Regions from separate parts of the Devosia sp. XGJD_8 genome, predicted to be linked through region 3. Evidence: predicted binding sites of a transcription regulator. Region 3 holds the regulator's gene; each other region holds the start of a gene.
The links. The regulator LexA, encoded in region 3, represses DNA repair genes until DNA is damaged. The targets are predictions, from matches to a motif close to TGTTCNNNNTGTGTTCNG.
Positions count from the first base shown of each region.

Region 1: parE (DNA topoisomerase IV subunit B) is a predicted target of LexA. The motif match lies at 1,529-1,546, and genes of this name have one in related genera.
Region 2: ruvC (crossover junction endodeoxyribonuclease RuvC) is a predicted target of LexA. The motif match lies at 1,953-1,970, and genes of this name have one in related genera.

Region 1 covers NZ_JBKJHF010000001.1:2,202,604-2,206,756, forward strand. The annotation lists gene ACLI1C_RS10405 (ABC-F family ATP-binding cassette domain-containing protein) at 1-570, opposite strand, end outside; gene ACLI1C_RS10410 (hypothetical protein) at 1,138-1,461, opposite strand; gene parE (DNA topoisomerase IV subunit B) at 1,657-3,669, shown strand; gene ACLI1C_RS10420 (DEAD/DEAH box helicase) at 4,011-4,153, shown strand, end outside.
Region 2 covers NZ_JBKJHF010000002.1:511,747-515,899, reverse strand. The annotation lists gene ruvB (Holliday junction branch migration DNA helicase RuvB) at 1-792, opposite strand, end outside; gene ruvA (Holliday junction branch migration protein RuvA) at 789-1,406, opposite strand; gene ruvC (crossover junction endodeoxyribonuclease RuvC) at 1,403-1,909, opposite strand; gene ACLI1C_RS18020 (GGDEF domain-containing protein) at 2,243-3,124, shown strand; gene ACLI1C_RS18015 (YebC/PmpR family DNA-binding transcriptional regulator) at 3,176-3,922, opposite strand; gene ACLI1C_RS18010 (Lrp/AsnC family transcriptional regulator) at 3,999-4,153, opposite strand, start outside.
Region 3 covers NZ_JBKJHF010000001.1:2,323,510-2,327,662, reverse strand. The annotation lists gene ACLI1C_RS10965 (IlvD/Edd family dehydratase) at 1-1,180, shown strand, start outside; gene ACLI1C_RS10960 (cold-shock protein) at 1,331-1,543, opposite strand; gene lexA (transcriptional repressor LexA) at 1,941-2,654, opposite strand; gene glp (gephyrin-like molybdotransferase Glp) at 2,763-3,965, opposite strand; gene moaC (cyclic pyranopterin monophosphate synthase MoaC) at 3,962-4,153, opposite strand, start outside.

The DNA.
Region 1 (4,153 bases), 120 kb from region 3:
GTTGGTGGTGGCGTCGAGGAACTGACGGTCATGGCTGGCAATGATCACCGGGATGTTGCGGGCCGCCTGGTTGATCCACGCCTCGAGCTGGAACAGCTTGCCCAGGTCGAGATGGTTGGTCGGCTCGTCGAGCAGCAGCGCGTCCGGCTGCGGCACCCAGCAGCGCGCGATCAGCGCAATGCGCTGCCAGCCGCCGCTGAGTTCGCTGACGCGGCGATGCCGCATCGTCTCGGGGGTCTCGAATTCGTCCAGCACGACGTCGACCCGCCAGCTGTCGCTGTCGCGATCCATCGGCGGCAGGGCGTCGAGCACCGCCTCATAGAGTGTCATCCCCATCATCGCGGCAGGCATGTCCTGTTCGACATAGCCCACGGTGAGCCCCCGCGAGCGCACGATGTCGCCCGAGGTCAGCTCGCCCTGCCCGGCCATGGCGCGCAGCAGCGTGGTCTTGCCGCGCCCATTGCCGGCGACGAGGCCGACGCGGTCGCCATCGCTGATGACGAGGTTGAGATTGGAAAAGAGAGTGTCGGTGGCCACCAGGCCGGCATTGCGGAGGCTGATCGAGCCCATTTTTGTCTCACTGGATGCGGCGCATCATCAATTGCGCCATTGCCGTCAGGAGGCGGTCAGAGACCGCCACGAAGGGCAAACCAGAATGGGGGAGACAGAAGGGAAGCGTCCGTACCAGTACCGGTCAGCCCTGCAGCTTGAGCCACAGGGCCTGAACAGGGCCACGGGAGCGGTGCGTGAACAGCAATGTCATCGGACCCTCCCTGCTTGCTTGACGGCCTGTATCGATCATTAGCCGCGCCGGCACGGGAAATCAATCAGCGGACATCACAGGAAGTAGAACATGGTCGCGACCAGCGCAACGACCCCGGAACGTGGGGCGGTGAGCTTGGCCAGCCGGTACGCAATACCTGAAAACCCGGCATGCGGCCAAACACCGAAGACAATTGAGCCGGCAGGGACCGGATACGCAGAACTAGGATCCCGATCGGCTCGCATACGGCAACTCCAGACAAAAACCGTATGCGTCAGGTCTAGCAGCCTGCGTTTAAGAAAGTGCTCCCAAGAAGCAAACGGAACGTAAACCGGGCGCCCGATCTTGGGACGATTTCGTTTCAGGGGCGCCGCTTAGCCGGCGGGACGCAGCTGCTGACGGCCCTCGATGCGCCCCGTGCAGAAGTTGAAATCCAGCAGGTAGACCCAGCCATCGCGGGTCGCCCGCACCTGGATATTCTTCTCCATCGCCACATTCAGCGCGATATTGCTATAGCCGCGGGCCGCGACCGCATCGCGGATCTGGCGGTCGGTCATGCAGGTGATGCGCTCGGGATGGAAATCCGAGGCCTCGTCGCCAAAGAAAATGCCGAAGCCGAACGATTGGGCCTGGGCCGGGATTGCCGCGCCCGTGCTGAGCAGCAGCGCGGTCAGCGCGGCAGCGATCCATCTGGTCATGAGAGCCTCCTATGACGGTTCAATCGCACACTTTGGCGCATCGGGGTTGAACCGGACCGCAACCACGCGTTCATCTTGCGTTCAGACTTGTGAAGAACTCGGGGCAGGCACGCCGGTTCCCTGCCCTGCGCATCGCTCGGCTGGGATATGCTAAAAGGCGGAATCGCCCGATTCGGGCGCAAAGACGGAATGTGCATGTCGCAAGCAGAAGACCTTTTCGGCGCCGAACCTGAACGCCTGCCCACCGAGACGCCCAAGCCCGCGCCCAAGGCGCCGAACGTTACCGCTGGCTCCTATTCGGCAGCAGATATTGAGGTTCTGGAAGGACTTGAGCCGGTCCGGCGCCGGCCGGGCATGTATATTGGCGGCACGGATGCCAATGCCCTGCACCACCTGTTTGCCGAAGTCATCGACAATTCGATGGACGAGGCCATTGCCGGCCACGCCACCCGCATCGAGGTCCATATCGGCGCCGACGGTTACGTCACGGTTACCGATAACGGCCGCGGCATCCCGGTCGAGCCGCATCCAAAAAACCCTGAATTATCAACGCTTGAGCTGGTCCTGACCAAGCTGCATGCCGGCGGCAAGTTCGACTCCAAGGCCTATGAAACCTCCGGCGGCCTGCACGGCGTCGGCGTATCCGTGGTCAACGCACTCTCGGACGACATGACCGTCGAAGTCGCCCGCGACCAGGTCCTCTACCGCCAGAGCTATTCGCGCGGCATCCCCACCACCAAGGTGGAGATGGTCGGTCGGGTCAACAACCGCCGCGGCACCACCACCCGCTTCCATCCCGACCCGCAGATCTTTGGCGAGACAGCCCATTTCTCCGCTGCCCGCCTGTTCCGCATGACCCGCGCCAAGGCCTATCTGTTCGGCGGCGTCGAACTGCGCTGGAGCTGTGATGAGGCGCTGGTCACCGAGGATGCCCCCGCCAAGGCGGTGTTCCACTACCCCGATGGCCTCAAGGATTTCATGGCCGCCCGCATCGAGGGGGAGACACGCATCGTCGACGAACTCTTCGCCGGCAGCCACGGCAAGCCGGGCACGCATGGCGCCGTCGAATGGGCCATCGCCTGGACCCTGGGCGATGGCGGAGTCTCCTCCTACTGCAACACCGTGCCCACCCCGGACGGCGGCACGCATGAGGCGGGCCTGCGCACCGCCCTGCTGCGCGGCCTCAAGAACTATGCCGAACTGACCAAGAACAAGAACGCCGCCATCCTGACCGCCGAGGACGTCTTCGCCCATTGCAGCGCCATGCTGTCGGTCTTCGTGCGTGAGCCCGAATTCGTCGGCCAGACCAAGGACAAGCTGGCTTCCGGCGAGGCAACGCGCATCGTCGACAATGCCCTTCGGGACGCCTTCGACCACTGGCTCGCGGCCTCGCCCAACCAGGCCGGCAAGCTCATGGACTGGGCGATCGAGCGCGCCGAGGAGCGGCTGCGCCGGCGCAAGGAAAAAGAGATCGACCGCGCCAGTGCGACGCGCAAGCTGCGCCTGCCCGGCAAGCTGGCCGACTGCACGCAGACCGCCGCCCAGGGCGCCGAACTCTTCATCGTCGAAGGCGACTCGGCCGGCGGCAGCGCCAAGCAGGCCCGCAACCGCGCCAGCCAGGCCGTGCTGCCGCTACGCGGCAAGATTCTCAATGTGGCCGGGGCCAGTCGCGAGAAGATGGCCGCCAGCCAGCTGATCTCGGACCTCATCCAGGCCCTGGGCTGCGGCACCCGCGACCGCTATCGCGAGGAAGACCTGCGCTACGACAAGATCATCGTGATGACCGATGCTGACGTCGATGGCGCCCATATCGCCGCGCTGCTCATCACCTTCTTCTTCCAGGAGATGCCTAAGCTGATCGATGGCGGCCACCTCTTCCTGGCGCTGCCGCCGCTCTATCGCATCAGCCAGGGCGGCAAGACGCTCTACGCCCGCGACGACGCCCACAAGGAAGAACTGATGGCCACCGAGTTCACCGGCAAGGGCAAGGTGGACATGACCCGCTTCAAGGGCCTTGGCGAGATGCCGTTCGCGCATCTGCGCGAGACGACCATGTCGCCCAAGTCGCGCACGCTGCTGCAGGTCAAGATCCGTGACGACCTCGAAGCCACCCGGATCAGCGTCGACCGGCTGATGGGCACCAAGCCCGAAGCGCGCTTCGACTTCATCCAGGAGAATGCCGCCTTCGTGACCGATCTCGACATCTAGCCCGGTCGCTCACCTAGCAAATGCACACTTGCCGATCAGCGCCAATTAAGACTAACGACCTCAAAGCCGTTGACAGACAAGGCCTTTGCGCTATGGTCCGCGCCGCTAGAGCATTTCTGGCTTGACGGCTGGTTTGTTTGGACACAGTTCGCCTTTGCTCGATGTGCCTCAGGGCCACTCCGTCGTTTCTTGCAGTTTCTGCAACCGTCCGGTGGCCGCCCCAGTTGTGGATGCGTTCGCGTACCGACCTATCGGTCCACTGCTGAAGACCCCGGTGCACCGTCCGAATGTCTCGGACCGGATCTGGCCCCGGGCCACATTTCTGAGTGGAATTACCCAACTTGACTGATGATTTTTCCGGGCTTGGCCTGTCCACCAAAGTAACAGACGCCGTAACGTCGGCCGGCTATACGACGCCAACTGAAATCCAGGCGCAGGCTATCCCGCATATCCTGGAAAAGAAGGACGTCATCGGCATTGCCCA
Region 2 (4,153 bases), on a different contig from region 3:
ATAGCGCCGGTCGAGCTGGTCGAGCCCGCGCGCATCGACATCGAGCCGCAGCAGCGCCTTGTCGGCAATGGCGCGGGTGATCTCGCCCGAACCATCGACCAGCGCAAAATCGGTGACGCGGCGCAGGAGGCGCCCGGCAATGCGAGGGGTGCCGCGGGAGCGACGCGCGATTTCCATGGCCCCGTCCGGCGCCATCGGCATGCCCAGGAGCCGTGCGCCGCGCTGCACGATCTGCACCAGTTCCTCGGGCGTATAGAAATTGAGCCGCACGGGAATGCCGAAACGATCCCGCAGCGGCGTGGTCAGCAGCCCCGCGCGCGTGGTGGCGCCAACGAGGGTAAAGCGCGCCAGGTCGATCCGCACCGAACGGGCGGCCGGCCCTTCGCCGATGATCAGGTCGAGCTGGAAATCCTCCATCGCCGGATAGAGGATTTCCTCGATCGCCGGATTGAGCCGGTGGATCTCGTCGATGAACAGCACGTCGCGCTCTTCGAGATTGGTCAGGAGGGCCGCCAGGTCCCCAGCCTTGGAAATGACCGGTCCGGACGTGGCGCGGAAACCGACGCCCAGCTCACGCGAGATGATCTGCGCCAGGGTGGTCTTGCCCAGGCCCGGCGGGCCGACAAACAGCACATGGTCCAGCGCCGTGCCACGCTGCCGGGCGGCCTTGATGAAGACTTCGAGGTTGGCGCGCGCATCGGCCTGGCCGACAAACTCGGAAAAGCCCGAGGGGCGGAGGGAAACGTCGAGCGGATCGTCACGGCCGGCGGCGGGGGAGGTCAGGTCGGTCAACTACTCAACTCCCGCAGGCCCATCCGGATCAGCGTTTCGGTCTTCACCCCATCCCCCTCGCGGGCGACGATGCGCGCCAGGGCCGCCGAGGCCTGGGCGCTGGAATAGCCCAGATTGGTGAGGGCCGAGACGGCATCGGCAATGGCGGTGGGCGCGACGCCTTCCCCCAGGGCCGCCTGCAGCCCCAGCGTGCCGGCATCGATGCCCCCGCCGGTTGGCACCTTGCCCTTGAGTTCGGTGACCAGCCGCAGCGCCAGCTTCGGGCCAACGCCATTGGCGCGCCCGACCATGGCCTTGTCCTGCAGCGCGATGGCGCTCGACAGTTCGGACGGCGACAGCGCCGAGAGCAGGCCCAGCGCCACGCGGGCGCCCACGCCCTGCACCGTCATCAGCAGGTTGAACCAGGCCTTTTCACTCTCGCTGGCAAAACCATAGAGCCGGATCATGTCCTCGCGCACGATGGTCTCGATGAACACCACGGCGGCATGGCCCACCTGCGGCAGCGCCTGCAATGTACGGCTGGAGCAGAAGGCCTCATAGCAGACCCCGCCACAGTCGATCAGCACGTAATCGTCGCCGAAACTGTCCACCAGCCCCTTGAGCTTGCCGATCATGCCATGGCCCTCAGCCGTTGATTGGCGACGCGGTGATGCGCATGGCAGATGGCGATGGCCAGCGCATCGGCGGCGTCGGCGCCCTTGAAATCGGCCAGTGGCATCAGCGTCTTGACCATCAGCGCCACCTGGCCCTTTTCGGCATGGCCGGTACCCACCACCGACTTCTTGACGAGGTTGGCGGCATATTCGGCGACCGGCAGGCCGCGCGCCGCCGGGGTCAGCAGCGCCACGCCGCGCGCCTGGCCCAGGATCAGCGCCGAGCGGGCGCCGGCATTGATGAAGGTTTCCTCGACCGCGGCCTCCTGCGGCGCGAACCGATCGAGCACCTCGCCCAGCCCGGCAAACAGGATCGCCAGCCGCTCGGCCAGCGAGCCATCGACCGGCGGCGTCACCGTGCCGGCCGCCACGAAGGTCAGCCGGTTGCCCAGGGTCTCGATCACCCCCCAGCCGCAGCGGCGCAGGCCGGGATCGATGCCGATGATTCGCGTAGCAGCACTCATGCGCCCATCCTTAATGAAGCCGCAGCAGCCTACCAAGCCCGATGTGAACAAAAAGGCAACAAGCCCGGTGTAAAAGTCGGGGATCGATAAAATTGCGGCCGACACGCAAAGATCGTCTTCACGCCCCCTGCTTAGCCTCACCCGTGGGATGGCAGGGGCAAACAATGACGGAACTTCGCACGGAATTACCCAGGCGAGCGTGGCGGCGCATTGGCCGCCTCATCTGTCGATGATTTTTGAGCAGTTTGAATATGTGAATTTCTGCGCGGGCTTTACCGCAAGGCAAACCAATACCGGATCGCGCGGCCACGATGCAGGCCGCCTGATCGCGGCGTGACCACGCCAGCCGCATCGCCCTGGACCCGCCAGGCATCCGCCTTCCCTGCCGATGGCAGGGAAACGATCCGTCACTCCAGCCGCGAGAGCCGCGCGATGTTGCCGTCCAAGACTTTGACTGGTTTGCACAGCTGGTCCAGCGTCCGCCGCTGGACGCTCTTCGGCACCCTGGCCTGCGTGGCGGTCTCCGTAGCATTCAACGCCACCATATTCGGCGATCTGGGCGAAGCGGCGCTCCGCCGCTCGATTGTCAGCGCCGTGGTCCTGCCCATCCTGCTTGGCGCGCCGCTGTTTCTCTACATGAGCCTGCGCATGCGCGGCCTGGCAATAACCAATCTGCGGCTGGGCCTCGTCGCACGGACCGACAGCCTGACCGCCTGCCTCAACCGCGGCGCCTTTACCAGCAAGGTCAGCACGATCCTCGCCCAGAACCCGGGCTCAACGGGCGGCGCGCTGCTGATGATCGACGCCGACAACTTCAAGGCCATCAACGACCAGTTCGGGCACAATGCCGGCGACGAGGCGCTGACCGTCATCGCGCGCTCGATCCGCACCATCCTGCGCGCCGGCGATCTGGTTGGGCGCATGGGCGGGGAGGAATTCGGCGTCTACCTGCCCGATGTCGACCAGAAGAACGCCGAAGCCATTGCCGAGCGCATCCGCCGCTCGGTGAACCTGGCCGTCTTCGCGCCCGAAGGGCAGCAGCGCCCCCTCTCCGTCAGCATTGGCGGCGTGGTGTTCGAGGGCGAGGCGAGCTTTGCCGAACTGTTCCGCATCGCCGACCAGCGGCTCTATGGGGCCAAGCAGGCCGGTCGCAATCGCGTTGCCATGGTCCATGCGGACGATCATCCGGCAATCGTCCTCAAGCGCAGCGCATGAAAAAGGGCGGCGCCGCGGCACCGCCCTCAAACAACTGAAACTGAGCTTGAATCAGGCTTCGAGCTTGGCCGCGTCTTCGTCGCTCATCTCGAAATTCGAATAGACGTTCTGCACGTCATCGTCTTCCTCGAGCGTGGCGATCAGCTTCATCAGGGTCGCGCCCTTTTCGGCATCGATCGGCGTATTGGTCTGCGGCTTCCACACGGCCTTGACCGATTCGGCTTCGCCCAGCACCTTTTCCAGCGCCGCCGCCACCTCCACCATCGCTTCGAACGTGGTGGTGATGTAGTGGCCTTCCTCATCGCTTTCGACGTCGTCGGCGCCCGCCTCGATGGCGGCTTCCATGACCTTGTCTTCCGAGCCGGCGCTCAGCGGATAGGTGATCTCGCCTACCTTGTCGAACATGAAGCCGACCGAGTTGGTTTCGCCCATGGCCCCGCCATGCTTGGAAAAGTAGGAGCGAACATTGGAGGCGGTACGGTTGCGGTTGTCGGTCAGCGTCTCGACGATCAGCGCCACCCCGCCCGGGCCATAGCCCTCGTAGCGGATCTCGTCATAGTTATCGCCGTCCGAGCCGATGGCCTTCTTGATGGCGCGGTCGATATTGTCCTTGGGCATGGAGAGTGCGCGGGCATTGGTCACCGCCAGGCGCAGCCGGGAATTGAAGGCCGGATCGGGCATGCCCATCTTGGCCGCGACGGTGATTTCGCGCGCCAGCTTGGAGAAGATCTTGGAGCGCACCGCGTCGGACTTGCCTTTGCGGTGCATGATGTTTTTGGCGTGTGAATGGCCGGCCATCGGTCACTCCCCTCGTAGCTGGAATTTTGGATTGGTGGCGCGTTATAGGCAAGCGCGGCAAAAAAGTGAAGCGGGGCTAACGGGCAAACCGCTGCACCATCACGGGCATGGTCACGACGCCGGTGACGCCCTCGGTGGCCGCAACCCGATCACGCACCGCCTGCAGTGCCGCCGCGTCGCGTCCCTCGACAGTCAGCACCATGTCGGTTTCCCCCGCCACAGAGTCACAAC
Region 3 (4,153 bases):
GGCCACGACGATGAACTCGCTGGCGGAGTCGCTGGGCATGCAGCTGCCGGGTTCGGCTGCCATTCCCGCACCCTACCGTGACCGCCAGGAAATGGCCTATCGCACGGGCAAGCGCATCGTGGACATGGTGCATGAGGACCTCAAGCCGTCCGATATCCTGACCAAGGACAATTTCATCAACACCATCGTGGTCAATTCGGCCATCGGCGGATCGACCAATGCGCCGATCCACATCCAGGCCATTGCCAAGCATATCGGCGTGGAACTCGAACTGCAGGATTTCCAGACCTATGGCCACAAGGTGCCGCTGCTGGTGAACCTACAGCCGGCGGGCGAATATCTGGGCGAGGACTATTATCACGCTGGTGGCGTGCCGGCGGTGGTCAACGAGTTGATGACCCAGGGCCTGATCCGCGAGAACGCGCCGACCGTCAATGGCAAGACCATTGGCGAGAATTGCCGCAACACGACGATCCAGGACGACAAGGTCATCCGCCGCTTCGACAATCCGCTCAAGACCGAGGCGGGCTTCCTCGTGCTGCGTGGCAACCTCTTTGACAATGCCATCATGAAGACCAGCGTGATCTCGTCGGAGTTCCGCGATCGCTACCTCAACAACCCCGAGCATCCGGGCATGTTCGAGGGCAAGGCGGTGGTGTTCGATGGACCGGAGGATTACCACCACCGCATCGACGATCCCGCGCTCGATATCGACGAGAATACGCTGCTGTTTATGCGCGGCGCCGGGCCGATCGGTTATCCAGGCGCGGCGGAAGTGGTCAACATGCGGCCGCCCAGCTATCTGATCAAGAAGGGCGTGCATGCGCTGGCCTGTATCGGCGATGGCCGCCAGTCGGGTACTTCGGGCTCGCCCTCGATCCTCAATGCTTCGCCAGAGGCGGCGGCGGGTGGCAATCTCGCCATCCTGCAGACAGGCGACCGGGTGCGGATCGATCTCAACCAGGGGCAGGCCAATATCCTGATCTCGGACGCCGAGATCGCCAAGCGCCGAGCCGATCTCGAGGCTTCCGGCGGCTACAAGTTCCCCAAGCACCAGACGCCCTGGCAGGAAATCCAGCGCGGTCTGGTTGGCCAGCTCGGCGATGGTGCCATTCTCAAGCCAGCCGAAAAGTACCAGCGCATCGCGCAGAACAACGGCATCCCGCGCGACAACCACTGATCGCGGATTTTGTAAGACAAGGGGGACCGCATGCATGCGGTCCCCCATTTTGTTTGCTGCTGGCGACCAGACAAAGAAAAGGCCACCGCGACAAATCGCGGTGGCCTCGCCGAGCGGCGCCGAAGCGCGCTCGCTATGATCTAGCGCAGACTAGAGCAGGGTCAGGTTGGTCGCCGATTCCTTGCCGTCACGGCCGGTCTCGAGCTCATAGGTGACCTTGTCGTTCTCGTAGAGGCCCTGCAGGCCCGAACGCTGAACAGCAGAAATATGGACGAAGGCGTCCTTGCCGCCATTTTCAGGCGAAATGAAGCCGAAGCCCTTAGTGGTGTTGAAGAACTTTACGGTGCCGGTGATTACGGACATGATAGTTTCCTTTTGCTCGTAGCATCAGCGAACGAGCGGTTATCCAATGGCAACATGCCAAAGGGACATAACGTTCGCATGGTAGAGAAGGAAGCCACGGTCCGGCGAACCGGCATTAGGCAGCCGACTTAGGCTGAAAACGTATGCTACCTATGTGGCACGGAACAGCGCCATCTGCAAGGTCCCGGCACTGTCGGCCGTTAAATTCCGCTTAAGTCGCTAGAAAAATCCCAAGAAAACCAAGGGAGTGGCTTCGCGCGTAAGTACCACGGCCGGCCTCATCGGCCGCCAGAGGCGGTTCGATGCCCCGGTACGATCTGCCAAAATGAGGGGGTGGCAGGGTGACGCGCCTGTGCTGGCCCACGCCTCGCGTCACGCTGCTGAGGGCTATAGCGCCCTAATACTTGCGGAGAAGACCGACAAGGCGGCCCTGCACCTTGACGCGGTCAGGCGGGAAGATGCGGGTTTCGTAAGCGGGGTTGGCCGCCTCCAGCGCCACGGTATTGCCCTTGCGGCGCAGGCGCTTGAGCGTTGCTTCCTCATCGTCCACCAAGGCGACGATGATTTCGCCCGTCGAGGCCTGATCCTGCTTCTTGATGAGCACAGTATCCCCGTCGAAAATGCCAGCATCGATCATCGAGTCACCGCGGACTTCAAGCGCGAAGTGCTCACCGGCGCCCAGCATTTCCGGCGGAACCATGATGGTGTGCGAGTGGGTCTGGATGGCCTCAATGGGCGTGCCGGCCGCAATACGGCCCATGACCGGGATGGAAATCGGTCGGGCATAGTCTTCGGCCGCCGACATGCGCGAGGGCGGGGAGCTGACCTTGCCCAGACTGCCTTCGATGACCGATGGCTCAAAGCGGGCCTTGCGGCCGCCGAGTGACGGGTTCATCGAATCCGGGAGCTTGACCACTTCGAGGGCCCGGGCCCGGTTGGGCAGGCGACGGATGAAACCGCGCTCCTCAAGGGCGGTGATCAGCCGGTGGATGCCCGATTTGGACGCCAGGTCGAGCGCATCCTTCATCTCGTCGAAGGATGGCGGAATGCCGCTTTCCTTCATCCGCTCATGGATGAACATAAGCAGCTCGTGTTGTTTGCGCGTCAGCATGGGCCCCTCGGGGAGTGAATCAGAACATAGGCAGAACGACTATAGGTGTTCCAGTTATGTTCCGCAATATGCTTTGCAAAAGATCAGTCGTCGTTGCGATCGCGACAGTCAGAAAGCATCCAGCGGGATGGCTTCGACAATGGTGCCGGGCAATTGGCCGGGATCGAACTCTGGTTGGACGATGAGCATATCGGCCCGCGCCAGCGAAGAGGTGTGGCCGCTGTCCGTCTGGGAGATCGGCAGCAGCTCAGGTCCAGTGAGCGTGTGCAGCAATTGCGCGCGCATGAAGTGGCGGCGGGCGGTATTGGGGGGCGTTGGGCCGGCCAGCGGCAGGTGCCAGGGGGATGGTTCTGGATAGCCAAGCCACGCGCGCAATGCGGGGCGAATGAACACCATGGCGGTGACCATGGCGGAAACCGGATTGCCGGGGAGGCCGAAGATCAGGGTGCTGCCGCGTGTTCCGAACATGAGGGGCTTGCCGGGCCGCATGTTGATCTTCCAGAAATCCAGCGTGACACCCAATTCCAGGAGGATGTCCTGCACGATGTCGTGGTCGCCGACGCTTGCGCCACCTGTGGTGATGACTATATCCGGCCCAGTGGCGAAAATGTCTTGGAGTGCGTTGCGAAGCTGAGCCGCATCGTCGCGGGCAATGCCGTGATCGGTGACCGTTTCGGCGTAGGGCGTCAGCATGGGCCGCAGCCCAAAACTGTTTGATGCCACAATCTGGTCGGGGCCAAGTGGCGTGCCGGGCAGCACGAGTTCGTCGCCCGTGGCGAGCAGGGCGATGCGGGGCCGTTTGGCGACCTTGAGCGTGGCCGCGTTGGCAGCGGCGGCAACCGCCAGCTGCATTGGTGCCAGGCGAATGCCGGCGTCGACGAGCTGTTGACCGGTAGCGAAGTCGTTACCCAAAGGCCGCACGCTGTGGCCCTGTCGTGCCGGAACAGTGAAGGAAACCGAGTCTCCGTCGCGCTTGGCCTCTTCCTGCATGATGACCGTGTCGGCGCCTTCGGGTACCGGTGCACCAGTGAAGATGCGGACAGCCTCGCCCGGCCCAAGCGTGCCGAGGTAGCCGGCGCCCGCCTGTGACGTGCCGACCACGGTCAGCCCGTGGCCAGCGACGACATCGGCAGCGCGGATGGCGTAGCCGTCCATGGCGCTGGAATTGAATGGAGGCTGATCGTGGGTGGCAAATACGGGTTCAAGCAGCACGCGCCCGGCAGCCTCGGACAGCGGCACGGTCTCGGCGATGGGCGCCGGCACGCGCCGGAGGATCGCGGCAATCGCGTCATCCACGGGGAGCAGGCTCATGACCGGGAAAAGTCTCCGGACTTTCCGCCGGATTTTTCGACCAGGCAGATATCGGTGATGGTCATGGCCCGGTCGATGGCCTTGGCCATGTCGTAGAGCGTCAGTGCCGCGGTCGAGGCGGCGACCAGGGCTTCCATCTCGACACCGGTCTGCCCGGTGGTTTCGGCCGTGGCACGGATAAGGATGGC